3 regions of the Leucobacter sp. USHLN153 genome follow, and region 3 is predicted to be linked to each of the others. Evidence: predicted binding sites of a transcription regulator. Region 3 holds the regulator's gene; each other region holds the start of a gene.
What was found. The regulator HrcA, encoded in region 3, represses chaperone genes, less so after heat shock. The targets are predictions, from matches to a motif close to TTNGCACTCGNNNNNNNCGAGTGCNAA.

Region 1 (9,517 bases), on a different contig from region 3:
GGCTCCGATCACCGGGCTCGCGCTCTTCACCGTCGGAATCGTCGCCGGCCAGGTGCTCGGCGGCTTGATCTTCGACCGGGCGGGTCTCGGGCCGGGCGGTCGCATCGATCCGTCGCCGACCCGCATCACCGGCACGGTGCTCGCGGTCGCAGCGGTCGCGCTTTCAGTCGGGTTCGGAGGCGCCCCCGGCGTGTGGCTCGTTTTCTTTCCATTCATCGTCGGCGTTTGCGTCGCGGCGCAGTCGATGGTGAACGGTGTCGTGCGTGCCGCAGCTCAGAGCGCGGTCACGTCGACCTTCGTCAACTTCGTGGCCGGCACGACGATCCTGGTGATCATGGCCGTGATTTCGGTCGCGCTGCACGGTCTCCCGGCGCACTGGCCAACCGAACCGTACTTGTATCTCGGCGGCTGCATCGGCACGCTCTTCATCGCGGCGGCGGCTATGCTCGTGAGGACCGCAGGGGTATTGCTGCTGAGCATGTCGAACGTGGCGGGGCAGCTCGTTGCCGCCGTCGCATTCGAGGCGGGCCTCCCGCTCGGCGGCGGACTCACGCGCGGAATGATCGCCGGATCGGCGCTGGCGCTCCTCGCGGTCGCTGTTGCGGCGCTCCCCTCAAAGCAGCGGCGCTCGCGCGCCACTCGATAGCGGATCGGCTCCCGCGCTATTCGGAGCTCTCGGGGGACGAGGGCGCGAGTGAACTGAGATGCTTGCTCACGTCGAGCGGCTTCCGGGGTTTCGACTTGTGATCGCGCTGAGGGATCCCGCCGACGTACAACCAGCCGAGGAGATAATCGGGCTTCTTCACGCCGAGTGCTCGGCGCACGGCCTTCTTACGCGTCAGCGATCCGGTGCGCCAGATCGATCCCCAGCCGGCCTCCTGCAGGAGAAGACCTAGGTAGTGAGCGACGCCGCTCGCGACCGCCTCCTGTTCCCAGACCGGAATCTTGCCCTCGCGCGGGCAGACTACGACGGCGAGCACCAGCGGCGCTCGCTTCGCCTTCGCGATGTACTTGGCTGGGTCCTCGTCGGCCGCCGCGGCGAGGCCCTCACCGAGCCGCGCACGATCGTCCCCGCGGAGTTCGATGATCCGCCAGGGGCGAAGCCCGGAGTGGTCCGCGACGCTCGAGAGCACCGAAAGCAGCTCCCTCAGTTCGTCAGAACTGGGCGCCTCCTCCGTGACCTTCGAATGAGACCGACGCTTACGGATGGCATCAAAAACAGGGCGCGGCATGCCTGTCACTGTTCGATCTCCAGTTCCTTGTTCGTCGTCAGTTGCGGGGTGGGACGAACGCGATCTCGCGAGTGCGAGCTGGGCGCGGCCTTCGTCATCGCCACCTCCGAAGTCTCAACTGGGCGCCGCCAGTCTACGCGGGAACCTGGAATCGCTTCGCCGCCTGTCACCGTCCTGGCAGCCCAGTCCCGGTAGTGTGGTGACATCTCGCGGAGACGCGAGCTCAAGGGTGGTCGACAGCGGAGGGTGACGAGTGGCGCAACGGGACGAGGGAAGTACACGTCCGAGCACGCGTCAGTTGTACCCGGAAGACCGCTTCGACCGGGTGCAGCACACCGGCAGGGTGGGCGCGCACCGAGTGACGGCTCGTCCACGGTATATCTGGCAGTACCTGGTCGCGGGTCTTGTCGCGTTCGCCTTGCTCACCACCCTCGGCATATTCGCGGTACAGAGCATCGGCAGCACGGGCGACTCGCGCCTGTCTCCATCGGCGGGAAGCGAGCCGTCGAAGCCCGCAGAGGCAGAGGCGAAGCTGGATCCCGATGCGACGGTCGCGGTGCTGAATGGCACGACTACGAAGTATCTCGCTGCCGCCGTGGACTCGATCATCACCAAAGAAGAGTGGGGAACGATCGGGTTCTCGGGAAGCGCGGAGTCGAGCGACGTCGCGATTTCAGCCGTGTTCTACAACGATGAGGACGATGCGGCGGCAGCGGCCGGCCTTGCCGAGAAACTGGGCGGTGTTTCCACATACACCTCTGCCGATTACGAGCAGTACGACGTGCAACTCGTGGTGCTGCTCGGGGCTGACTACACCGGCCCGGGGCTGGATGAAGCGGCGAAGCTCGCAGCCGAAGAGGGCGACAGCGCGAGCGATGAGAGCGCTCAGGCCGAGGCTGACGCGGACGCGTCGGGGGAGGCTCAGCGCGAGGTGAACCCCGACACCGGTCGCGAGATCAACCCGGACACCGGGCGTGACATCGACCCGGACACCGGCTGGGACGTGGATGCCGCGACCGGGTACCCGATCGATCCGGCGACCGGCATGCCGACGGATCCGGTGACGGGCTTCCCCATCGATCCCGCGACCGGTCTTCCGACCGATCCTGCGACCGGCCTTCCCGCCACCCAGTAGGGCGGAACTCCTGCGCGCGCCCCGTTCACGGAGTGTTCGCTGTGCGCGAGCGGCGGCGCTTGCACTCGCAGTGTGGGAGTGCCAAGATTGGTGTTAGCAGTCGATCTGACTGAGTGCTAAACACCCGTGCGCAGGCGTTCCGCGTCGGCACGGTGCTCACCACACCGAGAACGTCCGGGAGGGGCGAATACATGGCAAAGATCATTGCGTTTGATGAGGAAGCGCGTCGTGGACTCGAGCGGGGTCTGAACACCCTTGCTGACGCTGTGAAGGTGACGCTGGGCCCGCGTGGCCGCAACGTCGTCCTGGAGAAGAAGTGGGGCGCCCCCACGATCACCAACGACGGTGTCTCCATCGCCAAGGAGATCGAGCTCGACGATCCCTACGAGAAGATCGGTGCTGAGCTCGTCAAGGAGGTCGCGAAGAAGACCGACGACGTCGCGGGCGACGGCACCACCACCGCAACCGTGCTGGCTCAGGCGCTCGTGCGCGAGGGACTGCGCAACGTCTCCGCTGGTAGCGACCCCATCGCGATCAAGAAGGGCATCGAGAAGGCCGTTGCGGCAGTTTCGGCGAAGCTCCTCGAGAACGCTCAGGAGATCGAGACCACCGATCAGATCGCGGCTACCGCTTCGATCTCGGCAGCTGATGAGCAGATCGGCCAGCTCATCGCTGAGGCGATCGACAAGGTCGGCAAGGAAGGCGTCGTCACCGTCGAGGAGTCGAACACCTTCGGCACCGAGCTCGAGCTGACCGAGGGCATGCGCTTCGACAAGGGCTACCTGTCGGCGTACTTCGTCACCGACGCTGATCGCCAGGAGGCGGTCTTCGAGGATCCCTACATCCTCATCGTCAACAGCAAGGTCTCGAACATCAAGGACCTGCTCCCCGTCGTCGATCCCGTGATCCAGTCGGGCAAGCAGCTCCTCATCCTCGCCGAGGATGTCGAGGGCGAAGCGCTCGCTACCCTCGTGCTCAACAAGATCCGCGGCATTTTCAAGTCGGCAGCCGTCAAGGCTCCGGGCTTCGGCGATCGTCGTAAGGCGATGCTGCAGGACATCGCGATCCTCACCGGTGGTCAGGTCATCTCCGAGGAGGTCGGCCTCAAGCTCGAGAACACCACCCTCGACATGCTCGGCACCGCGCGCAAGGTCATCATCACCAAGGATGAGACCACCATCGTGCAGGGTGGCGGCGACGAAGAGGCGATTCAGGGCCGCGTAACCCAGATTCGCCGCGAGATCGACAACACCGACAGCGACTACGATCGCGAGAAGCTGCAGGAGCGCCTCGCGAAGCTCGCCGGTGGCGTGGCCGTCATCAAGGCTGGCGCTGCGACCGAGGTCGAGCTCAAGGAGCGCAAGCACCGCATCGAGGATGCTGTCCGCAACGCGAAGGCTGCGGTCGACGAGGGCGTGCTCCCCGGCGGCGGCGTCGCGCTGATCCAGGCCGGCAAGGACGTGTTCGAGGGCCTCGAGCTCTCGGGCGACGAGGCTGTAGGCGCGAAGATCGTGCAGACCGCTATCGAGGCTCCGCTGCGCCAGATCGCTCAGAACGCTGGCCTCGAGCCGGGCGTCGTCGCGGATCGCGTCGCGAACCTGCCGATCGGTCACGGCCTGAACGCGGCGACGGGCGAGTACGGCGACCTCGTGGCCCAGGGCATCCTGGACCCGGCGAAGGTCACCCGCTCAGCGCTGCAGAACGCTGCGTCGATCGCCGGCCTGTTCCTCACCACCGAGGCCGTCGTGGCCGACAAGCCGGAGCCGGCATCCGCCGCTCCCGCTGACCCGACGGGTGGCATGGACTTCTAAGTCCTCGCTGACTCAGTCAGTTGCGGTAGGGGTCGCACCTTCGGGTGCGGCCCCTACTGTCGTTTGTGGGGGCGGGGCTAGGCGGCAGGCGGGGCGAGATCGGCAGCGGCTAGGCGGGCAGACGGCGGATCGGCACGGTGTCGTCCGAGGGCGGCGCACTCGGCAGATCGACGCGGAAGGTCGCCCCGCCGCCCGCCGTCTCGTGAACGCTCACCGAGCCCCCGTGCGCATCGACGATCGACTTCACGATCGCGAGCCCGAGCCCCGAGCCGCCGGTCTCGCGATTGCGAGACGTATCGGCGCGCCAGAAGCGCCCGAAGATCTTGTCGCGGATCTGCTCGGGCACGCCCTCACCGTGGTCGACGATCTCGAAGCGCGCGAAGGGCGCCGCTACGGCCGGCGTCGCCGCCGCAGACGTGCCTGACGCACTCGTGGCCTCCGCCGCATCGCCCCCGGACACCGGGCTCGACACCACGAGCTCGATCGGACTCCCGCTCGGCGTGTGACGCATCGCGTTGCCCAGCAGGTTGGTCATGAGCTGCCGCACCTTGTGTTCGTCGCCGATCACCGCGGGCTCCGTGGGGTCGGTGATCACGGTCACCTCGCGGTCCGGCGCCTGAGCGCGAGCATCGAGCGCCGCGTCAGTGGCAAGCTGATTGAGGGGGAGCGGTGCGATTTCGAGGGCACGCCGCTCGTCGAGGCGCGCAAGAGCGAGCAGATCCTCCACGAGGGAGGTCATCCGGATCGCCTCCTTCTCGATGCGCTCCATCGCCTGAGCGACGTTTTCCTCCTCCTGCAGCGCGCCCATGCGGTAGAGCTCCGCGTAGCCGCGCACGGACACGAGGGGCGTGCGCAGCTCGTGGCTGGCGTCGCCGATGAATCGCCGCATCCGCTCGATGGTGCGGGAGCGATCCTCGAGCGAACCGTCGAGCCGGTCGAGCATGATGTTGAGCGACTGGCCGAGGTGCCCGACCTCGGTGTGCGGGCTCGAAATCATGATGCGCTTCGAGTAGTCACCACGCGCGATCTCGAGCGCCGTACGCTCGACCTCGGCGAGGGGAAGGAAGGTGGCGGTCACGAGGAGGCGCGTGAGCGCTGCACCCAGGAGGATCACCGCGATCCCGAACCCCGTGAAGATGATGATGTATTGCGCGACCGTCTGCGTCACGGGGGCCGTGGACGACGCGATGAGCAGCGTGCCCCTCACCTGTCCGTCTACGCTGATCGGTTTCACCACAGCGTTCCACTTGGTGCCGTCGCCGGAGTGCAGCGGTACGAGAGCACTCGCGTACCGCTGCACGACCGCATCGATCGTGAGCAGGCCGTCGGGCACTGTGGGAAGAGCCCGGCTATCGAGATCGCGCGTATTGTCTCGCACGATGTCGCCGTTTTCGTCGAGTTGCGCGACGTAGTATCCCTGCGGCGCCTGAGTGATATCTTCGGGCTCCAGCCCGTTGACGTTCGCAAAGGGTCGGAGCGCGTTGGTGGGGTCGTTCCGCAATCGCTCCAGCGCCTGCGTCTGATTCGAGTTCAGCATCGGCTGCAGCACCGCGAGGGTGCCCACGCCGGCGACGATGAGCCCGAGGAAAAGGATGAAGACGGTGACGCCGGTGATCTTCGCGCGAAGCGAGACATCGGCCCAACGCTCGGTCCAGTTGGGCCGCGCCACGCTACTTCACTTCGGTCTTGAGCATGTAGCCGAAGCCGCGCTTCGTCTGGATCAGCGATTCGTCGGTGAGCGGGTCGAGCTTGCGGCGCAGGTACGAGATGTACGACTCGACGATGCCGGCGTCGCCGTTGAAGTCGTACTCCCACACGTGATCGAGAATCTGCGCCTTCGACAGCACGCGGTTCGCGTTCTGCATGAGGTAGCGCAGCAGTTTGAACTCGGTGGGGGAGAGCTCGACCGACGCGCCCTGGACCGTCACCTCGTGCGTGTCCTGATCCATCGTGATGGGCCCGACGCTCAGCACCGAGTCCTCATCTTCCTGGATGGTGCGGCGCAGCACGGCCTTGATGCGCGCGATGATCTCGTCGAGGCTGAACGGCTTCGTCACATAATCGTCGCCGCCGACGGTGAGTCCCTCGACCTTGTCCTCGGTGTCGTCCTTCGCGGTGAGGAAGATGATTGGCGCGGTGTAGCCCGCGGAGCGCAGACGCTTCGTCACGCTGAACCCGTTCATGTCGGGCAGCATCACGTCGAGCACGATGAGGTCGGGTTCCTCCTCGAGCACGGCCGAGATGGTCTGCGCGCCGTTGCCCACTGCGCGCACTCCGAACCCGGCGAAGCGCAAGCTCGTGCTGAGCAGCTCGCGGATGCTGGGCTCGTCATCGACGATAAGAATCCGGGGTCCCTTGTGCTGAGTGTTCATATTCCCAGTCTCTGACTGTTTGCTATGAAGTGCCTGGAAGTTCGTGCCGGCGTGTCACTCCAGCTCGCGCACCCAGGGCGGGTTCGCGCCGACGCGAGACGCGGTGATGGCGGCGACGCGCGACGCGAAACGCAAGGCGGCTTCGACGGGGGCAGGATCCGGGGCGGAGCCTGCCCGCAGCGCCCCGGCGAGGGGCCCGTCGAGCACCGCGGTGAGCAGGGCCGCCATGAACGAGTCGCCCGCGCCGACGGTGTCCGCGACCACGATGCGCTCCGAGGCAGCGCGCAGGGTGTGCTCCGCTGTTCGGGCGACGCACCCTTCGGCGCCGCGGGTGAGCACGGCAAGCCGGGTGCCCAGAGCGAGGAACCGATCGAGTGCCTCCTCGGGCGCGCGGTCGGGGTACAGCCACTGCGCGTCTTCGTCGCTGAGCTTCACGATGTGGCTCAGCGAAGCCAGACGTTCGACCTGCGCAATGGTCGCGTCTCGATCCGTCATGAGCTGTGGCCGGATATTCGGGTCGTAGCTGCGCAGCTGCGGGCCGGCGGCGCTGAACGCCTGCAGCACCGTCGAGGCACCCGGATCGAGCACGGCCCCGAGCGACCCGGTGTGCACGAGCTCGACCCCCGCGAGCGGGGTATCCGGCAGAGCTGAGTCGAGCACGAAGCGGTAAGTCGCGTGGCCTGCCTCGTCGAGCGTCACTTCGGCCCGGGAGGTCTCTGCGCCGGCGACGGGAGGCGCGAACTCGACGTGTGACTCCTCGAGGTGCTCGACGATCAGCGACCCGTGCGCGTCGGCGCCGAGTCGCGCGGCGAGGCGCGTGCGCACGCCGAGGCGGCTGAGCCCGACCGCCACGTTGAGGGGTGAGCCGCCGGGGAGCGCGACCCCGTTGATCACGTCGACGAGCGCCTCCCCGAACACCAGCGCGCGCGGCGCTGCACCGTGGTCAGAGCCCGCGGCAGCGGCCGAGCCCCCGGCAGAGGCCGAGCCGGTGACAGCGGCGGAGCGGGCGCTCACGCCAGCGCGCCCGAACGCAGGCCGTGCGTCACGCTCTGCGTGACCGGGAGCCGCGCGAACAGTGTGGCCTGCAGCGCGTGGTAGAGGTCGGGCTTGCCGCTCCACGTACCACTCGCGCGCTCACCGTCGGCGTCAAGCTCGTGAATCCAGCTCCCATCCGACTCGATGTGGTGCTCGGCCGCGTAGGCCCAGCTGCGGGCGTACCACTGCGCGTAGGCCTCGTTGCCCGTCACGCGGTAGAGCGCGGCAGAGGTGCCGATCGCCTCGGCGATCACCCAGTGGAAGCGGTGGTCGTTCAGTACGTTGCCCTCCCAGTCCGTGCTGAAGGCGAAGCCGCCGCGTTCCTCGTCCCACGCGTCCTGCACGGCGCGAGCGAAGAGGTGCTGCGAGGCGGGGATCATCCACGAGTCAGAGACGCCGAACACCTCGCGCTGGGCCGCCTCGAGCGCGATAAGGAGACGCGCCCACTCGAGCCAGTGCCCCACGGTCGCCCCATACGGGCGGAAGTGGCTGTCTGGGGAGTCGGCTCCGTATTCGGGGTCGGGCGTCCAGTCCTCGAGGTAATGCTCGGGGAGGCGCCAGTCGTTCTGCGCGGTGACGTCGGCGATGACGCGGCGCGCGATCGAGCTGGCGCGCTCGATGTGGCGGATGTTGCCGTCCGCCTCGAAGGCGAGGAGGCTCGCCTCGACGAGGTGCATGTTCGGATTTGCGCCGCGGTACGGGTCGAGCACCGTGAAGTCGCGGTTCCAGGTGTCCGCGTACATTCCGGCGTCGACTTCCCACCAGCGGTCGAGCTCGCGCAGCACGTCGGCGTAGAGGTCGTCGGCGTCAAAACCGGCGAGCTTCGCCGATGCGGCTGCCAGCAGCACGAACGCGTGTCCGTAGCTCTCCTTCGCGTCGGAGTTCGTCTCCGGATCCGCTGCCCCGACGGTCGTGAACCACCCGCCGTTCTCGCGATCGCGCAGCGCTCCCTCGCGGAGGTGGGCGAGACCGTGTTCGACGCGCTCTGCCTGACCGGGAACACCGAGCAGGTGGCCGAGCACGGCGCAGTACGTGTAGCGGCCCACCAGCCAGAGCTGCGAACCCTCGGCCGGCACGGGCGATCCCGCGTCATCAAGCCAGACGAAACCGCCGCGAGCATCGAGAGCGGGTTCTGCGAACTCGAGCAGGAGCTTCGCCTCTGCTTCGAGCCATCGTCGGTGCGCGTCGCTGTCGATGGCGAAGTCTTCGGCGTCGGTGGTTTCCGGGAGATGCATGCGCAACCTTTCACACAGCGCTGCGCCGAGGCACGGCAGATCGATCCTGCCATACCTCGGCGCAGCTCACGTGGTCGATTCGACCTAGTTGTATTCCTTCACGATCTCGAGCAGGCTCGGAACGTTCTTGTAGGCGTCAGCGGCGTTGTCCTTCGTGACGATCACCGGGTCGAGCAGGTACGCGGGAACGACCTTCGAGCCGTTGTCGTACTGGTCGGTGTCGTTGACGTCGACGTCGGAGCCTTCCTGCAGCTGGCCGACCATCTTGATGGTCTGCTCGACGAGCAGGGCGGTGTCCTTGTTGATGGTCGAGTACTGCTTGCCCTCCATGATGGAGCGCACCGACTCGACCTCGGAGTCCTGACCGGTCACGACGGGAAGCGGCTTGCCGGCCTGCTCCACTGAAGTGAGCACGGCGCGGGCGAGCGTGTCGTTGGGGGAGAGCACGCCGTCGAGGTCCTCGCTGCTGTAAGCGGAGGTCAGGATGGTGTCCATGCGGCTCTGCGCGTTCTCGGCCTTCCAGCCGGCGGTCGCGGTCTGCTGGATCTCGGTCTGACCCGATCCCACGACGAGCGTGCCGTCGTCGATCTTGGGCTGCAGCACGTCCATCGCGCCGTTGAAGAACACGGCCGAGTTCGCGTCGTCGGTCGAGCCGGAGAAGAGCTCGATGTTGTAGGGAGCATCGTGATCGGCGCGC
Region 2 (9,517 bases), on a different contig from region 3:
GCGCAGCCGGGAGCGCCGAAGCGGGTATCGACGTGACACGCGCTGACGCGACGGGCGGATCCGCCGCCGACCAGCGCCCCGACGCACCAGCCGCGCTTCGAGCTGCGACGAGCGCCGACGCGGACGCGGTGTGGGCGCTCGAGGACGCCGTGTTCGGCAGCGACGCCTGGAGCCGCGCGATGGTCGCCGATGAGCTCTCGGCGCCGCATCGCACCTACCTCGTGCTCGTCGACGCGACGGACACCGTGCAGGGGTACGCGGGGCTCCTGGCCGTCGGCACCGAGGCTGACATCCAAACGATCGCCGTCGACCCCGCGCTCCGCGGCCAGGGGCAGGGCCGTCGTCTCATGAACGCGCTTCTCGACGAAGCTGAGACGCGGGGCGTGCGCGAGGTGTTCCTGGAGGTGCGCGCCGATAATCCGGTGGCCCAGCGGCTCTATGAGTCGCTCGGTTTTGTCGAGATCGGGGTGCGCCCGAAGTATTACCAGCCCGAAGGAATCGACGCGGTCGTGATGAGGTTGGAGCTGCAGCGCGGTGGGCGCCGCGCTGGGGGAGAGGCGGGATTGTCATGACGGTGAGTGAGCCGCTGGTGCTCGGCATTGAGTCGAGCTGCGACGAGACCGGGGTGGGCATTGTCCGGGGCCGCACGCTGCTCGCCAACGCGATCGCTTCGTCGATGGATGAGCATGCGCGATTCGGCGGAGTCGTTCCGGAGGTCGCGGCCCGCGCGCACCTGGAGGCGATGACCCCGACGATCGAGCGCGCGCTCGCGGACGCCGGCGTGGAACTCGAGGATCTCGACGCGATCGCGGTCACGTCGGGCCCGGGGCTGGCAGGCGCGCTCATGGTGGGTATCTCTGCGGCGAAGGCGCTCGCGATCGCGCTCGATAAACCTCTGTATGCGGTGAATCATCTGGTCGGCCACGTCGGCGCCGACATTCTCCACGCGGAGGGGCTGCGGGAAGCCGTCGGTTCCGTCGGCGATCTCAAACTTCCGACTATCGCGCTCCTCGTGTCCGGCGGTCACACCTCGCTGCTTCTCGTGCGCGATCTCGTCGGGGATGTCGAACTGCTCGGTGAAACGATCGACGACGCCGCGGGCGAGGCGTTCGACAAGGTGGCGCGCCTGCTCGGTCTTCCGTACCCCGGAGGTCCGGAAATCGATCGTGTCGCGGCGCGGGGCGACGCGACAGCGATCCGCTTCCCTCGCGGGCTCACTCGGCCGAAGGATCTCGAGCGTCATCGCTACGATTTCTCGTTCTCGGGACTGAAGACCTCGGTTGCGCGCTGGGTTGAACGACAGGTTGCGCTGGGGGAGGAGGTGCCGGTCGCCGATGTGGCCGCGAGCTTCCGGGAGGCCGTCGCCGATGTGCTGCTCACCAAGGCCATCGCCGCTTGTCGTGATCAGGGAGTCCCGAGGCTCCTGCTCGGCGGTGGCGTCGTGGCGAACGCGCGGGTGCGGGAGCTCGCTCGGGAGCGTACCGAGGCCGCAGGGATCGAACTCCGGGTGCCGCCGCTCTCCTTGTGCACCGACAACGGGGCAATGATCGCATCGCTCGGTGCGCAGCTCGTTGCGGCGGGCCACGCGCCGTCCGGGCTTGAGTTCGGTGCCGACTCAACGCTTCCGGTGGAGACGGTCCAGGTCGTATAGCGCATTCTCGAGCTTATTTCCAGGCAACGTTCGGCTGTCCCGAAGCCGCGTGAAATACGTGCGTCGACCCTCGTCGCCCGATATCTTTGAAGGGAACTGGGGAACACTCCTCTCTGGGGACCGATTGAAGGAGAAACATGTCTGACAACCTGCCCGGCAACGAACCGAACTCGAACCCTGTGCCGCCGCCCGGGGCTTCCACTCCTCCTCCGGCGGCCCCGGCTGCTCCTCCGGCCGGAAGCGCTGCGAACATGCCTCCGGCGCCCACTGCACCGCCGGCACCCGCGTATTCCGCTGGGCCCGTGCAGCCGAAGGGCCTCGCCATCGCGGCGCTGGTGCTCGGCATTCTGAGCCTGATCTTCGTGTGGGTGCCGATCGCGGGATTCATCGGCGGTGTCGTCGCGCTCATTCTCGGCATTCTGGCGCTCCGGAAAGGCCAGCATAAGGGCATGTCGCTCACCGGCATCATCACCGGTGCCCTCGCCGCAATCATCGGTCTCGTGGTGTCGATTCTCTTCTTCGTGGGCTTGAGCATGCTCGGTGGCACACTCGATGACGCTCAGCAGGCTGTGAAGGACTGCCAGGCCGGCGCTTCGACCGTAGAGGTCGCGGGCCAGACCGTCTCCTGCGACGATCTGAGCTACTAAGTCGTCACGGATGTAGCGGGGTTCGGAGGCGACGCCTCCGAACCCCGTTTTTTATCCGCGGGCCCGTCTCCGCGGTTCGGTGCTCGCTACGATCCTTCAGCAGCGATCGCAGAGGATCGCGGCGTGCTTGCCGTTCCGATCCCTCGTGAGCACCAGCGTGCCCTCCGCCGAACCGCTGAGCTTCAGGCGCTTTCTGAGCGCGGCGGGATCGACGTCCGAGCCCCGCTTCTTGATCTCGAGTCGGCCGATGCCACGCGCCGCGATGGCGCGGCGCAGATCCTTCTCCCGCGCCGGGAGCGTCTCGATGACGCGGAACGTCTGCGCGAACGGCGTGGGCGTGAGTGAGTCCGCGGTCAGGTACGCGATCCCCGGGGCGACCATACCCGCGTCGAGCGACTCGGCAAGCTGACCGATGAGTCGCGCGCGGATCACGGCGCCGTCGGGTTCGTAGAGGAACTGCCCGAGGTCGCGCACGTCAACGTCCGCGGAGTCGGTGGCCGCGGTGAGCTCGTGCGTCTTGCCTCCTCGATGCACGAGGGCGGCGCGTCCGACGCCCGGCCGCGCCAGCGCGCCGAACCAGAGCGCCGTCTCGACGACGTGCCCGTCGACAGACACCCACTGCGCCTCGGCGTCAGCCGGGATGAGCTCCCGGTCGAGTCCCGGACCGAGCTTCACTCCCACCGGAAGCCGTTCCGCGAGACCGAAGGCGAAGTCGAGCGACGGCGAGTAATCGTCGGGCGAAGCGACGCGGCGCGTGTCGCGGTGCCCCGCCGTGCGGCGCGCCGGGTCGAGGAAGGCGCCGTCGACGCCGTCGAGTGGGGCATCCGTCGCGTTGCCCGCATGGACGGACGGTGCACTGCGACCGTGCCGGGCGGCGATGACGCTGAGGTTGTGCTCGGCCAACTTCGCGGTGAAGCCGTCGAGTTCGACCGCGAACGGTTCGATGCCGAGTTCGAGGAGCGCCATCGACTCCGTGCCGATCCCGCACCCGAGGTCAGCGACCCGCGAGCACCCCGCGGCGCTGTAGCGCCGCGCGTGCCCACGGGCGACCGTCAGCCGCGTGGCCTGCTCAAGCGATGCAGGGGTGAAGAGCAGCTCGCGCGCAAGCTCTCCGAACTTCGATTTCGCGCGCTGCCGCAGCCCTGCCTGGGTGAGGATCGCGGCTACGACGTCGGGCGAGACGCCCGTGGCGCGCAACTCCCGTTGCACTTGATCCCCGCTCGCGCCGCCCTCGAGCGCCTCGCTCGTCCGGTTGAGCAGCCCGAGCCCCTCGTCCGTGAGCAGCGCTTCCCAACCAGGAAGCGCGGACACAGCAGGAGACCCCGGAGCGACGCCCCGGGGTCTCTTCGGCGCTGCGGCCGCGGGACTCACGATCAGTACGTGTTGTACGAATCGAAGTCGGAGATCGAGCTTCCCACCGTCGCGAAGATCGTGATGAGGAAGCCGATGTAGGCGATGATGAGGAGCGCGGCCAAGACGAAGTACGCGTAGCTGATGATCAGGCCGGTGAGCGCGATGCCGCGGCCGGCATCGCCCGTCCGCTTGATCTGGTTCAGACCCATGTGTCCGAAGATGATGCCCGCGAGTGGCGCGATGAACGCGAAGATGATCGTGAGCAGAGCGAACGTGTTCGTCTTGTCGAGCGTCGTGGCGGTCGAAGCAGGGCGGGCCTGCGGCGCGGGGCGGTACTGCGGCGCGGGGGCCTGGCCCGGAGCGCCGACAGGCGCCTGACCGGGAGTGCCGGCCGGTGACTGGCCGAGATCGGACAGGGGAGTGGTCGGCTGTTCGGGGTAGATGGGCTGAGACATGCTGCTCCTCGTCGACGATGTGAAGCGACGGACCCCTTGTGGCGCCATCGCGTGGCGTACACCCTTCATTGTAGGTGGCGGCGTTCGCTGTGGGCGATCCGCACCTCTCCCGTTGGCACTCCCCTTGCACGAGTGCCAATCGGAGCCATAGACTCAGTAATAGACGCGCTCGCATCGGGCGGGCGCGAACACACTTCGGACATTGGAAAGAGGTCAACCGTGTCGGTCGCCATCAAGCCGCTCGAGGATCGTATCGTTATCAAGCAGGTCGAGGCAGAGCAGACCACCGCTTCCGGTCTGGTCATCCCCGATACCGCCAAGGAAAAGCCCCAGGAGGGCGAGGTCGTCGCAGTGGGCCCGGGCCGTGTCTCCGACGCCGGCAACCGCATCCCCCTCGATGTTTCCGTGGGTGACGTCGTGATCTACTCCAAGTTCGGTGGCACCGAGGTCAAGGTCGCGGGCGACGATTACCTCGTGCTGTCGGCTCGTGACATCCTCGCGGTCGTCGAGCGCTAAGCACGCTTCTTCGTTTCAGCGGCCCCGCCGGTCTTCGTGACTGGCGGGGCCGCTGTCGTTTGCGCGGGGGAGTGCCCGGCTGAGCGTACGGGGGAGCGCCCGGCTGAGCGAGGAGTGTCGAAGGCAGCCGCCGATCCTGCGCCGCGCTCGTCTTCGTGGCACCGTTCGCCGTCGGCGCAGCAGGGCCGTGTTTCTCGTCGTTTAGACTTGACGGCACACGGGCGCCGCACCCCGGTCGCTCGCGAGTCTCTGACCACCCTCGCACCCACAGATAGAGGTTCCATGGAACAGCGTGATCCTTTCGCGTTCACCGGTCTGACCTACGACGACGTGCTGCTGCTTCCCGCGCACACCGACGTCATCCCGAGCGAGGCGGACACGTCCACTCAGCTCACTCGGCGCATTCGCCTGAATATCCCGCTGATCTCCGCGGCGATGGACACGGTCACCGAGACGCGCATGGCGGTCGCGATGGCCCGCAATGGCGGGCTCGGCATTCTGCATCGCAATCTTTCGATTCAGGATCAGGCCGAAATGGTCGACCGGGTGAAGCGCAGTGAGGCCGGCATGATCACGAATCCCGTGACGACGTCGGTCGACGCGACCGTCGCGGAGGTCGACGCGCTGTGCGGCGAGTACCGAGTTTCGGGGCTCCCCGTTGTCGATTCGAACGGCGTGCTGCTCGGCATCATCACGAATCGCGATATGCGTTTCATCGACCCCCGGGATCGCTCGCAGGTGCGGGTGGCCGACGCGATGACGAAGATGCCGCTCATCACGGGGCCGCGCGGTATCTCCCGCGATGACGCCGCCGCGATCTTCCGGCAGCACAAGATCGAGAAGCTGCCGCTGGTCGATGAGGAGGGCCGCCTTACCGGCCTCATCACGGTGAAGGATTTCGACAAGGAAGAGCAGTACCCGAACGCGACCAAGGACGACGCGGGTCGTCTGCGCGTGGGCGCGGCGGTCGGCTTCTTCGGTGATGCGTGGAAACGCGCGGGCGCGCTGCTCGAATCCGGCGTCGACGTGCTCGTTGTCGACACCGCGAACGGGGACAGCAAGGGCGTGCTCGACATCATCGCCAAGATCAAGGCGGATCCGGCGTTCGCGGGAGTCGACGTGATCGGCGGCAACGTCGCGACGTACGCGGGCGCGCAGGCGATCGTCGAGGCGGGCGCCGACGCGGTGAAGGTCGGCGTGGGCCCGGGCTCCATCTGCACGACGCGCGTGATCGCGGGAGTCGGCGTGCCGCAGGTGACCGCGGTCTACGAGGCGGCGAAGGCTGCGACGCCGGCAGGCGTGCCCGTGATCGCTGACGGCGGTCTGCAGTACTCGGGCGACATCGCGAAGGCGCTCGTCGCGGGCGCGTCGTCAGTAATGATGGGTTCGCTCCTCGCGGGCACCGACGAGAGCCCCGGAGACCTCGTGTTCGTCGGCGGCAAGCAGTTCAAGAACTACCGCGGCATGGGGTCGCTCGGCGCCCTGCAGACGCGCGGAGAGCGCACGTCGTACTCGAAGGATCGCTACTTCCAGGCCGACGTGCCGTCGGACGAGAAGCTGATTCCCGAGGGCATCGAGGGGCAGGTGCCATACCGTGGCCCGGTTGGGGCGGTCACGCACCAGATGATCGGCGGTCTGCGGCAGTCGATGTTCTACGTGGGCGCGCGTTCGATCGTCGACCTCAAGGAGCGCGGCAACTTCGTACGCATCACCTCAGCGGGGCTGAAGGAGTCGCACCCGCACGACGTGCAGATGGTTGTGGAAGCGCCGAACTACAAGCGCTGAGCACGGGTTCGTCAGTGTCGAATGGATAGACTGGGCGAGTGAGTAACGAGATCGAGATCGGCCGCGGCAAGCGCGCACGTCGCGTGTATACCTTCGACGAGATCGGCATCGTGCCGACGCGGCGCACCCGCGACCCCGAGCTGGTGTCGACGTCGTGGAGCATCGACGCGTTCCAGTTCGATCTCCCCGTACTCGGCGCGCCGATGGACTCGGTGATGTCGCCGACCACCGCGATCGAGCTCGGTCAGCTCGGAGGCCTCGGGGTGCTGAACCTCGAGGGCCTCTGGACCCGCCACGAGGAGCCGGAAGCGCTGCTCGCGGAGCTCGCGGAGGTCACCGACGAGATCGCCGCCGTGGCGCGGATGCGCGAGCTGTACTCCGCGCCGATCCAGCCCGAACTCATCACCGCCCGCCTCAGTGAGATTCGAGACGCGGGAGTCACCGTCGCGGGCGCGCTCTCGCCGCACCGCACCGCCGAGTTCACCGAGACCGTGGTGAGCGCGGGCGTCGACCTCTTCGTGATTCGCGGCAACACCGTGTCAGCGGAGCACGTCGCGAAGGAGGGGCGCGAGCCGCTCAACCTCAAGGAGTTCATCTACGAGCTCGACGTGCCGGTGATCGTCGGCGGCGCCGCGACCTACCAGTCGGCGCTGCACCTCATGCGCACCGGCGCGGCGGGCGTGCTCGTCGGATTCGGCGGCGGCGCTTCTTCGACGACGCGCGCGACGCTCGGCATTCGCGCTCCCATGGCGACCGCGATCGCGGATGTCGCGGGTGCGCGCTCCGACTACCTCGACGAGTCGGGCGGTCGGTACGTGCACGTCATCGCTGACGGCGGGCTGGGCACCTCGGGCGACATCATTAAGGCGATCGCGTGCGGCGCGGACGCGGTGATGGTCGGCGCGGCGCTCGCGCGCGCGTCTGACGCACCGGGTCGCGGTTGGCACTGGGGCCAGGAGGCCCACCACGAGGATCTGCCGCGCGGTCGACGCGTGGCGGTCGGCTCGGTCGCGCCGCTCGCTGAGATCATCAACGGCCCCGCGCACGTCGCGGACGGCAGCGCGAACCTGGTGGGTGCGTTGCGGCGCGCCATGGCGACGACGGGGTATTCGGAGCTCAAGGAGTTCCAGCGCGTCGGTGTGGTCTACGCCGAGCGCTGATCTCGCTGTGGCACCTCGCAAACTCGAGTACCTGGGCGAACCGACCCTCGCTCAGGTCATGCGGCGACCCACGTGGATCCTCGCGCTTCTCCTCGCGCTGGGCATCGCGGTCGGCTTCGCTGCGCTCGCGCAATGGCAGGCGGGCGTCGCGGTGCAGTCGCGTGTGCAGGAGCAGGTCGACACGGAAACGGAGCGACCGCTTGTGGACGTCTCTTCCGTTGAACAGGGCGTGACGGATCGCGGAGCCGGTGTTGTGGTCCGCCTCGACGGCCGGTTCGTCGCGGGCGACTACGGGGTCGTGGCGCCCCGAGAGAACGGCGGCGAAACGGGAGCGTGGGTAGTCGGGCGGCTGCTCACTGAGGGCCCTGACGCGGAGCCCGGCGCGAACCTGGCGGTCGCGGTGGGTTGGGCGCAGAGCGTGGCGGCCGCGGAGCGTGCGGCTGCTGGGCTTGCGGCCGATCCTGCTGCCGTCTCGGATCGCTCCGTCACCGGGCGCTTCATGCCGCCTGAGGGCCCCCAGATCCCGGATCGCGACGAGGACCCGCAGGCGATGCACGCGATGACGCCTGCTGCGCTCGCGAACCTGTGGGGTGCGGTCGACGGTCCGGTGTACTCGGGCTACCTCGTGCTGCACAACGACTCCGGCTCGCGCGCGATGCTCGAGTCGGTGGACCTTGCTCCCGTCGATTCCGTCGCGCCGCTTCCGGCCGACACGGTGAATTGGTTGAACGTTTTCTACGCCATCGAGTGGGTCGTGTTCGCCGGCTTCGCGATCTTCTTCTGGTACCGCCTCGCGCGGGACGCGTGGGAGAAGGAGCACGAGCTCATACTGCAGGAGGCGGAGCAGGGGGAGTGAACGGCTGATGATCGAGAGCCTGGGCCGACTGCTTGACGGACGAGTGCGCATGCGCCATCTCATCTTCGCTCGCGCTGTCGCAGATCACGGCAGCCTCAGCCGGGCCGCCGAGGCGCTCCAGGTTACTCAGCCCTACATGACTCGCAGCATCCAAGATCTGGAAACCGCTCTTGATGTCGAGCTGTTCGAACGCGGTCCTCGTGGCATGGCGACGACTCCCGCCGGCGAGGTGTTCGTGCGTCACGCCGTCTCAGTGATCAACACGATGCGGCAGGCCGAAGAACGGCTCGACGAGATTTCGAAGGGCGTCACTCGGGGTACCGTTCGAGTCGGCGTGAACCTCGCGACTGTGCACGCTCTGCTGCCGAATGCGATCATGCGTTTCAAGGAACGCAATCCCACGATCACGGTGTCACTGGTGGAGGAGTATCAGGGCGCGCTCGATGTGATGCTCACGCGAAACGAGATCGACATGATCGTGGGCCGGCTCCCGTCCGAACGGCTCGCCGGTAATAAGTATCTGACGCTCTACGAGGATCCGCTGGTGCTCGCGGTGCGACGCACCCATCCGTTGATCGGTCGAGGCTTCACGGTGCAGTCTCTCGTGGGAATGGCGTGGATCATGCCGGCCCACTCGTCGGTGTTCAGGGGCGAGATTGATGGAATGTTCATCGGTCAGGGTCTGGAGCCGCCGCGGAATCTGATCGAGAGTTCGACGATCACGGCGTCGCGCCCAATTCTCCTGGGGACCGATGCGATTGCGGTACTTCCGAGGTCGCTTGTAGAAGCCGATCCTGAGCTCGCGCTGCTGCCCAGAACAGTGGATGCGGCTCCGCGCGTGATCGGAATCACGGTTCGAGAGGGCTCTGTGCTCGATTCCGTCCTGAGTGGATTCATCGAGGATATTGTCGCATTTGGTCGCGAGCTCGTGACGCGCCGGGCAGTCATCGCCAAGACGGGCTGAACGCCCCGACCGGCTCCCGCAAGCGGTGGATCCCACTGTTTCGTTATGTCGAGGCGCTACGGTATGCATTTTCGGCATACCCCTCCGGACTTCGGTATTCGACTCATTTCGGTGACGGCCGTCACACTTT
Region 3 (9,517 bases):
GTCAGGGTGCACGAAGAGGGACTCCAGCACGAACGCCGCGAGCCGCTGCATGCGGCCGACCTCGACCTCGATGCCCGACTCGTTGTTGATCTCGACGCTCACCGTGCGTCTCCCTTCTGCCGCTGCGCGGAATCTTCGTGCTCACGTCTGGTTGACTCGTCGTATGCGCTGTAGGCGTCGACGATGCGGCTCACGAGGTTGTGGCGCACGATGTCGTCGGATCCGAGCTCGGCGAAGTGAATGTCTTCGACGCCTCGGAGGATCCGGTTCACCACGCGCAGTCCGCTCGCCGCGATCGGAAGATCGACCTGCGTGATATCGCCGGTCACCACCATCTTCGAGCCATAGCCGAGCCTGGTGAGGAACATCTTCATCTGCTCGGGCGTCGTGTTCTGCGCCTCGTCGAGAATCACAAACGACTCGTTGAGCGTGCGTCCGCGCATGTAGGCGAGAGGGGCGACCTCGATCGTGCCACTCGCGAGCAGCTTCGGCACCACGTCGGCATCCATCATCGACCCGATCGCGTCGAAGAGCGGCCGAAGGTAGGGGTCGATCTTGTCCTCGAGCGTGCCCGGCAAGTAGCCGAGCCGCTCTCCCGCCTCGACCGCGGGGCGCGTCAGAATGATCTTCGCGACCTCGCGCCGCTGCAGCGCCTGTACGGCCTTCGCCATCGCCAAGTACGTCTTGCCGGTGCCGGCGGGGCCGACCCCGAACACCACCGTGTTCTGGTCGATCGCGTCGACGTAGGCTCGCTGGCCCCGGGTTTGCGCGCGTACCGAGTGCCCGCGCACCGTGAGAATCGGTTCACTGAGCACCTGGGCCGCTGTCTCGCCTTGCCCCTCATGCACCATGCGGGTGACCTCCTGCACATCGCGTCGCGAGACCGCACCACTGCGGCGCGCGACTTCGACAATCTCATTGATGACCTGCTCCGCCGCCCGCACTGCCTCGGCCGGGCCGCGCAGGGTGAGCACCTGGTCCCGGGAGTGGAAGACGACCTCCGGGTGCTGCGCCTCCAGGTCGGCGATCAGTTGATCCCGATGACCCAGAAACGACGCAAGGTCGACCCCTGCCAGGAGGACGGTGCGCTGCAGCTCGGGAGACTCAGGAACCACCGAGGGATCGCTCCTCCAGGTTGCCGGCGAGCACGTGGGCGTGCACGTGGAACACGGTCTGGCCCGCAGACTCGCCGTTGTTGAAGATGAGGCGGTACTCGCCGTTCGCCCGCTCATCGGCGATCTGCTTCGCGACCGCAACCATCTCAGAGAGCAGCTCGGGATCGCCCGCTGCGAGCTCGGTGACGTTCGCGTACTCGCTGGTCTTCGGGATCACGAGCACGTGCACCGGAGCCTGCGGCGCGATGTCGGGGAACGCGATGACGCGATCGGTCTCCACGAGGATCTCCGCGGGGATCTCGCCGCTCACGATCTTGCCGAACACGGTGTCTGCTGCCATGCCCCCAGTCTAGACGGAGCCACCGACACTCGCCCGGGGAGGGCACTCGAGGCGAGCACCCGGCGCGCCCCGCGCTACCAGCGGCCGAACGCGGTGTTGAGCACTGCGAGGGCGGCGGGGCCCGCCGAAGACGTGCGGAGCACGGTCGAGCCGAGCAGGAGCACGCTCGCACCCGCGGCCTCGAGCGCGTCGAGCTCGCTTTCGGAGAAGCCGCCCTCGGGGCCGACGACGAGCAGTATCTCGGCTGCGTGCGGCGTTGCGCCAGCATCGGCGGCGGATCTGGTCGCGCGTGCGCGCGCCCAGTCCGAAAGCGTGCGCGCTCCCCGAGGGTGCAGCGCGACGACTTCCGTGCCCGGCTCGCGCGCCAGCTCGCAGAGTCGCGCGAGCGACACGGGCCCCTGCACCTCGGGAATCCGCGCGCGCATCGCCTGCTTCGACGCCTCTCGCGCGACGCGACTCCACTTCGCGACGCCCTTCGCGACCTTCTCAGCGCCTCCGGCGCCGTCCCACCGCGACACCGAGCGCTCGGCCTGCCAGGGAACGATCGCGTCGACTCCGAATTCCGTCGCCTGCTCCACGGCGCGCTCGTCGCGGTCGCCCTTCGCGAGCGCCTGCACCAGCGCGAGTCGGGGGCCGTCGGTGGAGACCGCGGCAGCGCCCAGAGCGTGCTCGATGCGCACGCTGAAGCGATCCTTCGCCACATGCTCGACGAGACCCTCAGCAAGCGCACCGGCTCCGTTTCCGACCGCGATCCGCTCGCCCTGCCGCAGCCGGCTCACCCGTACCGCGTGCCGCGCCTCCTCACCGGTGATCTCGACGACCGAACCCGGCGCGAACGCCGCGTCGCCGAGATCCTCGCGGTAATAGAGGTTCGCCACGGTCAGCCCTGGCGGAAGAAGCGGTCGCGGATCTTGCCGAAGAAGCCCTGATGGAACTCGCCGAGGTGCGGCTGCTCGTCCTTCCGCAGCGACGCGAACTGCCGCATGAGGTCCTTCTCGCGGTTCGAAAGCTTCGTCGGCGTGGTGACCTGGACCGCGATCTTGAGGTCGCCGCGCGTGGTGCTGCGGAGCCCCTGGATGCCGCGGCCGCGCACCGTGAGCATGTCGCCCGACTGGATGCCCGGCTCCACGGTCACCTGCACGTCGCCGTCGAGACCCGCGAGCTTCGCGTCGGTGCCGAGGATCGCGTCGGTCATCGAAAGCTGCATCGTGCAGAGCAGGTCGTTGCCGTCGCGGCTGAAGATGTCGTGGTGCAGCACGCGGAACTCGATGAAGAGGTCGCCGTTCGGGCCGCCGCCCGGGCCGACCTCGCCACCGCCGCGCATCTGCAGGCGGGTGCCCGTGTCGATGCCCGAGGGCACGTCGATCGGGAAGGTGCGGCGCTCGCGGACCCGCCCCTTGCCCGCGCACTCGACGCAGGGATGTTCGATGATCGTGCCGTAGCCCTGGCAGCTGCCGCACGGGTGCATCGTGACGACATTGCCGAAGAGCGAGCGCACCTGACGCTGCACCTGGCCCTGGCCGCCGCAGACGTCACAGGTGACGGGGTGCGTGCCCGGCTGGCAGCAGCTGCCCTGGCACACGCTGCAGAGCACCGCGGTGTTGACCGAGATCTCGCGCTGCGTACCGAAGATGACGTCCTCGAGGGAGACATCGACGCGGATCATCGCATCGTCGCCGCGCTCCGAGCGCGAGCGAGGCCCGCGCTGGGCACCCCCGCCGAATCCGCCGCCGAAGAACGTCTCGAAGATGTCGCCGAAGCCCGCGGCTCCCCCGGGGCCGCCGCCCATGTCGTACCGCTGGCGCTGCTCGGGGTCGCTGAGCACGTCGTACGCGTGGGTGACGTCCTTGAACTTCTCTGCGGCCTCCTCACTCGGATTCACATCCGGGTGCAACTGACGCGCCAGGCGCCGGTAGGCCTTCTTGATCTCTTCGGGGGTCGCCTCGCGGGTCACTCCGAGAGTCTCGTAATGGTCGGCCACGCTGATTCGCTCCTCAGGGGTTGGTGATGAAGGGTGTCGAACGGGAGCGGATTACCGCTCCTCGCCCAAGAATCGGTTGAGATATCGTGCGACGGCGCGCACCGTCGCGATGTTGCTCGCGTAGTCCATGCGGAGCGGACCGAGCACACCGAGCTTCGAGATCGCCGCGCCGTCCTCATAGTTCGACGCGATGATCGAGGTCTGCGAGAGTCCGTACGGCTCGTTCTCGCGCCCGATGGACGCGGAGACGTCGCGGCCGTCGTGCACGAGCTCGCCGAAGAGCCGCAGCAGGGTGACCTGCTCCTCGATCGCCTCGAGCACCACCGGCAGCGATCCCGCGAACTCGCCGCCGGGGCGCGACAGATTCGCCGCACCCGCGACCGCGATGCGCTCGTTGCGGTTCGCCTGCAGCTGCTCCGAGACCACCGTGAGCACGCGACGCACGAGCTCGATCTCGTCGGGTTGCGCCCACTCCTCGACCGTCGACTCGAGCTCCGTCACCCCGGCCGCGGCCGATTCGACGTCGCTCCCGACTGCGGCGTCGGCGATCCGCTGCCTCAGCCCGTGCACCCACGCGTCGGTCACGCGCGAGGCGGGGAGCCACGCGACCTGCTGCTCGACGACGCCGCTGCCGAGGATCAGCACGCTGAGCACGCGGTCCTCCCCCAGTGCGACGAGGTCGATGTGCCGCACGACGGTGCGCCGCAGCGACGGGTACTGGGCCACCGCGACCTGATTCGTGAGCTGCGCGAGCAGGCGCACCGTGCGCGCCATGACGTCTTCGAGGTCGGTCGATTCGCCGAGGAAGCGCTCGATGGCGGCGCGCTGGGCCGCAGTGAGCGGCCGGATGCGCGCGAGCGTGTCGACGTACAGGCGGTAGCCCTTGTCGGTGGGGATGCGGCCCGAGGACGTGTGCGTCTGCGCGATCAGCTCGTCTTCTTCAAGGAGCGCCATGTCGTTGCGGATCGTCGCCGCGGAAACGCCGAAGCTGTGTCGGTCGACGATCGCCTTCGAGCCCACCGGCTCGTTCGACGCGACATAGTCGCTGACGATCGCGTGCAGCACCGCGAGGCTGCGCTCCGACACCATTGCCTCTCCTTCGGACGCTCGACTCGATTTCCCCCGGAACGGCGCGCTTGGCACTCGTTCCATATGAGTGCCAAGTCTAGCGCAGGCGATTGCGAGCGGGCGCTGTGCTCACCGAGGGCGAACGCGGGGCGGGTGCGGGCGGGTGTGGGCGGCGTCGGGGCGGTGGGCGGGGGGCGGATCGCGGGGCGCGTGCCGCAGCGCGCGTTTCAGGTGGCGATGAGGCGGTGCACCACGGTGTCCGCGAGCAGACGCCCGCGGAGGGTCGGAATGACGCGCCCGCTGATCGCGGCGCGCCCGTCGATCAGGCCGTCGGCGATGAGGGCCGGGATCGCCCGGCGCTCACTGGCCGTGAGCACGTCCGTGGGCAGACCCTCCGCGATCCGCGTCTCGAGCAAAATGCGCTCTTCGCGCCGCGCCTCATCCGTGAGCGTTTCACGGGAGTGCGCGGGGCTCACGCCCGCGTGCATGCGCTGCGCGTACGCGCCGGGATGCTTCACATTCCACCAGCGCACGCCGCCCATGTGGCTGTGCGCGCCGGGGCCGGCGGCCCACCAGTCCTCGCCGGTCCAGTAGGCGAGGTTGTGGCGCGAGCGGGTCTCGGGGGTGCGCGACCAGTTGCTGATCTCGTACCAGGCGAAGCCCGCGGCGGCGAAGCGCGCGTCGGCGAGCTCGTACATCTCGGCGTGGAGATCCTCGTCGGGCTCGGCGACCTCGCCCCTGCGGATCTGCGCCGCGAGCTTCGTGCCCCGCTCCACGATCAGCGCGTAGGCCGAAATATGGTCGGGCTCGCAAGCGAGGGCGGCGTCGATCGAGCGCTCCCAGTCGGTGAGGGTCTCCCCCGGCGTGCCGTAGATGAGGTCGACGCTCACCTGCAGGCCCGCCTCGCGCGCCCACTGCGTGACGAGCGGCACGCGCTCGGGCGTGTGCGTGCGGTCGAGTGTTGCGAGCACGCTCGGCACCGCCGACTGCATGCCGAAGCTGACGCGCGTGAAGCCGGCGTCGGCGAGCGTCCGGAGGTACTCGGCGTCGACCGAATCGGGGTTCGCCTCGGTCGTCACCTCGGCGCCCGGCGCGAGGCCCCACTCTGCGCGAATGCGATCGAGCATGCAGGCGAGGTCGGTCGCCGGGAGCAGCGTCGGCGTGCCACCGCCGAAGAACACAGTCGAGACCGGGCGTTCGGGAAGCCCGGCGGAGCGCATCACGCCCGCGCCGAGCGCGAGTTCGCCGCCGACCTGCGCGGCGTAATCGTCGCGGGTCGTACCGCCCAACTCGCTCGCCGTGTAGGTGTTGAAGTCGCAGTAGCCGCAGCGCACGCGGCAGTAGGGGACGTGGACGTAGACGCCGAAGTTGCGGGAATCCGCCCCCTCGACGACGCTCGCCGGCAGAGAGCCGTCGGCCGGAGCCGGGTCACCCTCGGGAAGTGCGCTCGGCACAGCGGATCACCTGGCCTGGGACGGGCGGCGCTGGTGGGTGGCGGGGGGCGCGGGCTCCTGCTGCACGGCGCTCGGGTGCTCTGCGTCTTGCGCAGCGTCACCTGCCTGCGAAGCGGTGCCTGCCTGCGAAGCATCGCTCGCCTGCTCAGCACCGCTCGCCTGCTCAGCTTCGCTCGCCTGCTCAGCCTCGTTCGCCTGTGCAGCTTCGCCCGTCGCGTCACGCACGGGCTGCGCACCGGGCGCGAGCGCCGCGATCTGCTGCTTCACCGCGTCGAGCGCGTTCCGCACGTCGGCGCGCGCCTTGAGCCCGAGGAGTCCGTTCTTCGGCGCCGCGACGAAGCCCCGCGCCACCGCCCACACCGTGTCGTCGGCGCGGAAATCGACGACGAAGAGCTGCTCGCCGACGGCACCTGCCTCATCGCGCGTGCCCCAGGCGAAGCCGACGCGGCGCTCCTCATTGATCGTGTAGATGACGAGAACGCCACGGGGATCCTGCCCCTCGATCTCGAGCGTCGCGGTCGTACCCGCGACAATGTACGGTTCGCCATCGGGCCCGAAGTGCTCCTCAATGACGCCCGCAGCCTCGGGCACACCGTCGCCCGAGAACGTCAGGCCGACGTACTCCTCGCCGTCGCCGCGGACAATGTCGGTGACGCTCACTCCGGCGCCGCGCTGTGCGCCCCAGGTCATGAGCAGGCTGGATGCGAGGAGGAAGCGGTCGTGCCCGCTCCCCAGACGCAGTTCCTCCTCGTAGGGCGTCATACCCTCGGGCGGGAAACGAACGATGTCGGCGTTCTTCGACGCGCCGACGGCCGCGTACGTCACCGGCATCTCGACGTGGCTGCTGCGGCGGATCGGCTGCTCCGTGCTCATCGCTTCGACCCTTCCTTGCCCTCCACGTCGCCCGAGAGTGCGGCGATGAAGGCCTCCTGCGGCACCTCGACGCGACCGACCATCTTCATGCGCTTCTTGCCCTCTTTCTGCTTCTCGAGCAGTTTGCGCTTACGGCTGATGTCGCCGCCGTAGCACTTCGCGAGCACGTCTTTGCGGATCGCGCGGATCGTCTCTCGCGCGATCACGCGTGCGCCGATGGCCGCCTGAATCGGCACCTCGAACTGCTGGCGCGGGATGAGCTTGCGGAGGCGCTCGGCCATCATCGTGCCGTAGTGGTAGGCATTGTCCCGGTGCACGATCGCGCTGAACGCGTCGACCGTGTCGCCCTGCAGCAGAATGTCGACCTTCACGAGGTCGGCCTCCTGCTCCCCCATCGGCTCGTAATCGAGGCTCGCATACCCCTGCGTGCGGCTCTTGAGGTGGTCGAAGAAGTCGAACACGATCTCGCCGAGCGGCATGCTGTAGCGGAGCTCGACGCGCTCGCCGAGGTACTCCATGCCGAGGAGGCTTCCGCGCCGGCTCTGGCACAGCTCCATGATCGCGCCCACGTAATCCTTCGGCGCGAGGATCGCAGTCTTCACGACCGGCTCCCGCACATTGCGGATCTTGCCGTCGGGGTATTCAGACGGGTTCGTCACCGTCACTTCGGTGCCGTCCTCCTTCGTCACCTGGTAGATCACGCTCGGGGCGGTCGCGATGAGGTCGAGGTCGAACTCGCGACGCAGGCGCTCGGAGATGATCTCCAGGTGCAGCAGGCCGAGGAAGCCGCACCGGAAGCCGAAACCGAGCGCGACCGAGGTCTCGGGCTCGTACTGCAGCGCCGCGTCCTCGAGCTTGAGCTTGTCGAGAGCCTCGCGGAGCACCGGGTAGTCGGAGCCGTCGAGGGGGTACAGACCGGAGAAGACCATGGGCTTCGGGTCCGTGTAGCCGGGGAGCGCCTCGGTGGCGGGGCGGCGTTTCGCGGTCACCGTGTCGCCGACCTTCGAGAGACGCACGTCTTTCACGCCCGTGATGAGGTAGCCGACCTCGCCGACCGCGAGCCCCTGCGTCGGCTTCGGCTCCGGGGCGGAAACGCCGATCTCGAGCGCTTCGTGCTCCGAGCCGGTCGACATCATCTGAATCTTCTCGCGCGGCGTGAGCTTGCCGTCAATCATGCGAACGTACGTCACGACACCGCGATACGGGTCGTACACGGAGTCGAAGATCATGGCGCGCGGCGGCGCATCCGCGACCCCGATGGGGGCCGGAATGCGCTCGACGACGCGGTCGAGCAGCTCCTCGACGCCGGAACCGGTCTTGCCCGAGACCTTCAGAATGTCGTCGGGGTCGCCCCCGATGAGATCCGCGATCTCGCGCGAGACGCGCTCCGGATCCGCCGCGGGGAGGTCGATCTTGTTCAGCACCGGGATGATCTCGAGGTCGTTCTCCATCGCGAGATAGAGGTTCGCGAGGGTCTGCGCCTCGATACCCTGCGCCGCGTCGACGAGCAGGATCGCCCCCTCGCACGCAGCGAGTGAGCGGGACACCTCGTAGCTGAAGTCCACGTGCCCGGGGGTGTCGATCATATTGAGCGCGAAGTCGCCGGCAGTCGTCTGCCAGTTCATGCGCACCGCCTGCGACTTGATGGTGATGCCGCGCTCGCGCTCGATGTCCATCTTGTCGAGGTACTGGGCGCGCATTTCGCGGTCGGGCACAGTGCCCGTGACCTGCAGCATGCGGTCGGCGAGGGTCGACTTACCGTGGTCGATGTGCGCGATGATGCAGAAGTTGCGGATCTTCGCGGGGTCGGTCGACGCCGGAGCTGGGGGGTTCACGCTGCGTGGAGACATTGTCGGCAATTATCCCACAGCGCGCGTCGCGTTCGGGCCCGCGACGATGCTCGCGCCTCGAGGTGTTGCTGCAGAACTGCTCCGGATCCGCCCCAGCGTGCACGGGTTCCGCGAGGGTGCTGGCTTCTCCTGTATGGAAACCGTGAGGATCGCGCTCACCGTGCCGCGCCCGCAGTTCACTGAAGATGTGCAACTGACTTCGACGACCTCGTCACTCGAACGCCTTCCCCAGGATCCGCCGCCGCGCCACGCGCCGCACGCGCTCCGCCGCTGGCTCCTTGCCGACACCGCGGAATCCCCCGGCCGGCAGACCGGGCCTCACGGCCGCCCCGAACAGCACCGGCGGACCCACTGGCTGAGGGTGATGTGCCTCACCGGTGTCGACTACTTCTCGACGCTCGGCTATCAGCCCGCGATCGCGGCACTCGCGGCGGGCGCCGTCGCTCCCATCGCGACCATCGTGCTGGTGCTGGTGACACTGTTCGGAGCGCTCCCCGTGTATCGACGGGTCGCGCGTGAGAGCCCGCACGGCACCGGCTCGATCGCGATGCTCGCCAAACTCCTGCCGCGGTGGCGCGGAAAGCTCGTCGTCCTCGTGCTCCTCGGCTTCGCCGGCACCGACTTCATCATCACGATGACGCTCTCCACCGCGGATGCGACGGCGCACCTCATCGAGAATCCGTTCGCACCCGCCGCGCTCGACGGGCAACAGGTGCTCGTCACCCTGCTCTTGCTCGCGGCGCTCGGCGCCGTCTTTCTGCGCGGGTTCCGCGAGGCGATCCGCCTGGCCACCGTGCTCGTCGCGGTGTTCCTCGCACTGAATCTCGTCGTACTCG

Region 1: the regulator HrcA is predicted to act here: its motif matches at 2,461-2,487, upstream of groL (chaperonin GroEL).
Region 2: the regulator HrcA is predicted to act here: its motif matches at 4,219-4,245, upstream of groES (co-chaperone GroES).

What each region holds. Positions count from the first base shown of each region.
Region 1 is NZ_JBBCXE010000001.1:552,673-562,189, reverse strand. Features, by position in the region: gene WFH00_RS02610 (DMT family transporter) at 1-646, shown strand, start outside; gene WFH00_RS02605 (nitroreductase family protein) at 663-1,232, opposite strand; gene WFH00_RS02600 (LytR C-terminal domain-containing protein) at 1,486-2,367, shown strand; gene groL (chaperonin GroEL) at 2,559-4,178, shown strand; gene WFH00_RS02590 (sensor histidine kinase) at 4,288-5,847, opposite strand; gene WFH00_RS02585 (response regulator transcription factor) at 5,849-6,550, opposite strand; gene WFH00_RS02580 (carbohydrate kinase family protein) at 6,605-7,564, opposite strand; gene WFH00_RS02575 (AGE family epimerase/isomerase) at 7,561-8,820, opposite strand; gene WFH00_RS02570 (sugar-binding protein) at 8,905-9,517, opposite strand, start outside.
Region 2 is NZ_JBBCXE010000001.1:365,280-374,796, reverse strand. Features, by position in the region: gene tsaB (tRNA (adenosine(37)-N6)-threonylcarbamoyltransferase complex dimerization subunit type 1 TsaB) at 1-36, shown strand, start outside; gene rimI (ribosomal protein S18-alanine N-acetyltransferase) at 129-572, shown strand; gene tsaD (tRNA (adenosine(37)-N6)-threonylcarbamoyltransferase complex transferase subunit TsaD) at 569-1,651, shown strand; gene WFH00_RS01670 (DUF4190 domain-containing protein) at 1,789-2,298, shown strand; gene WFH00_RS01665 (THUMP-like domain-containing protein) at 2,395-3,609, opposite strand; gene WFH00_RS01660 (DUF4190 domain-containing protein) at 3,672-4,106, opposite strand; gene groES (co-chaperone GroES) at 4,326-4,622, shown strand; gene guaB (IMP dehydrogenase) at 4,905-6,407, shown strand; gene WFH00_RS01645 (GuaB3 family IMP dehydrogenase-related protein) at 6,446-7,567, shown strand; gene WFH00_RS01640 (SURF1 family cytochrome oxidase biogenesis protein) at 7,575-8,423, shown strand; gene WFH00_RS01635 (LysR substrate-binding domain-containing protein) at 8,431-9,387, shown strand.
Region 3 is NZ_JBBCXE010000002.1:401,503-411,019, forward strand. Features, by position in the region: gene ybeY (rRNA maturation RNase YbeY) at 1-102, opposite strand, end outside; gene WFH00_RS05030 (PhoH family protein) at 99-1,115, opposite strand; gene WFH00_RS05035 (histidine triad nucleotide-binding protein) at 1,105-1,455, opposite strand; gene WFH00_RS05040 (16S rRNA (uracil(1498)-N(3))-methyltransferase) at 1,530-2,333, opposite strand; gene dnaJ (molecular chaperone DnaJ) at 2,336-3,436, opposite strand; gene hrcA (heat-inducible transcriptional repressor HrcA) at 3,488-4,525, opposite strand; gene hemW (radical SAM family heme chaperone HemW) at 4,732-5,958, opposite strand; gene WFH00_RS05060 (DUF1990 family protein) at 5,965-6,831, opposite strand; gene lepA (translation elongation factor 4) at 6,828-8,681, opposite strand; gene WFH00_RS05070 (amino acid transporter) at 9,046-9,517, shown strand, end outside.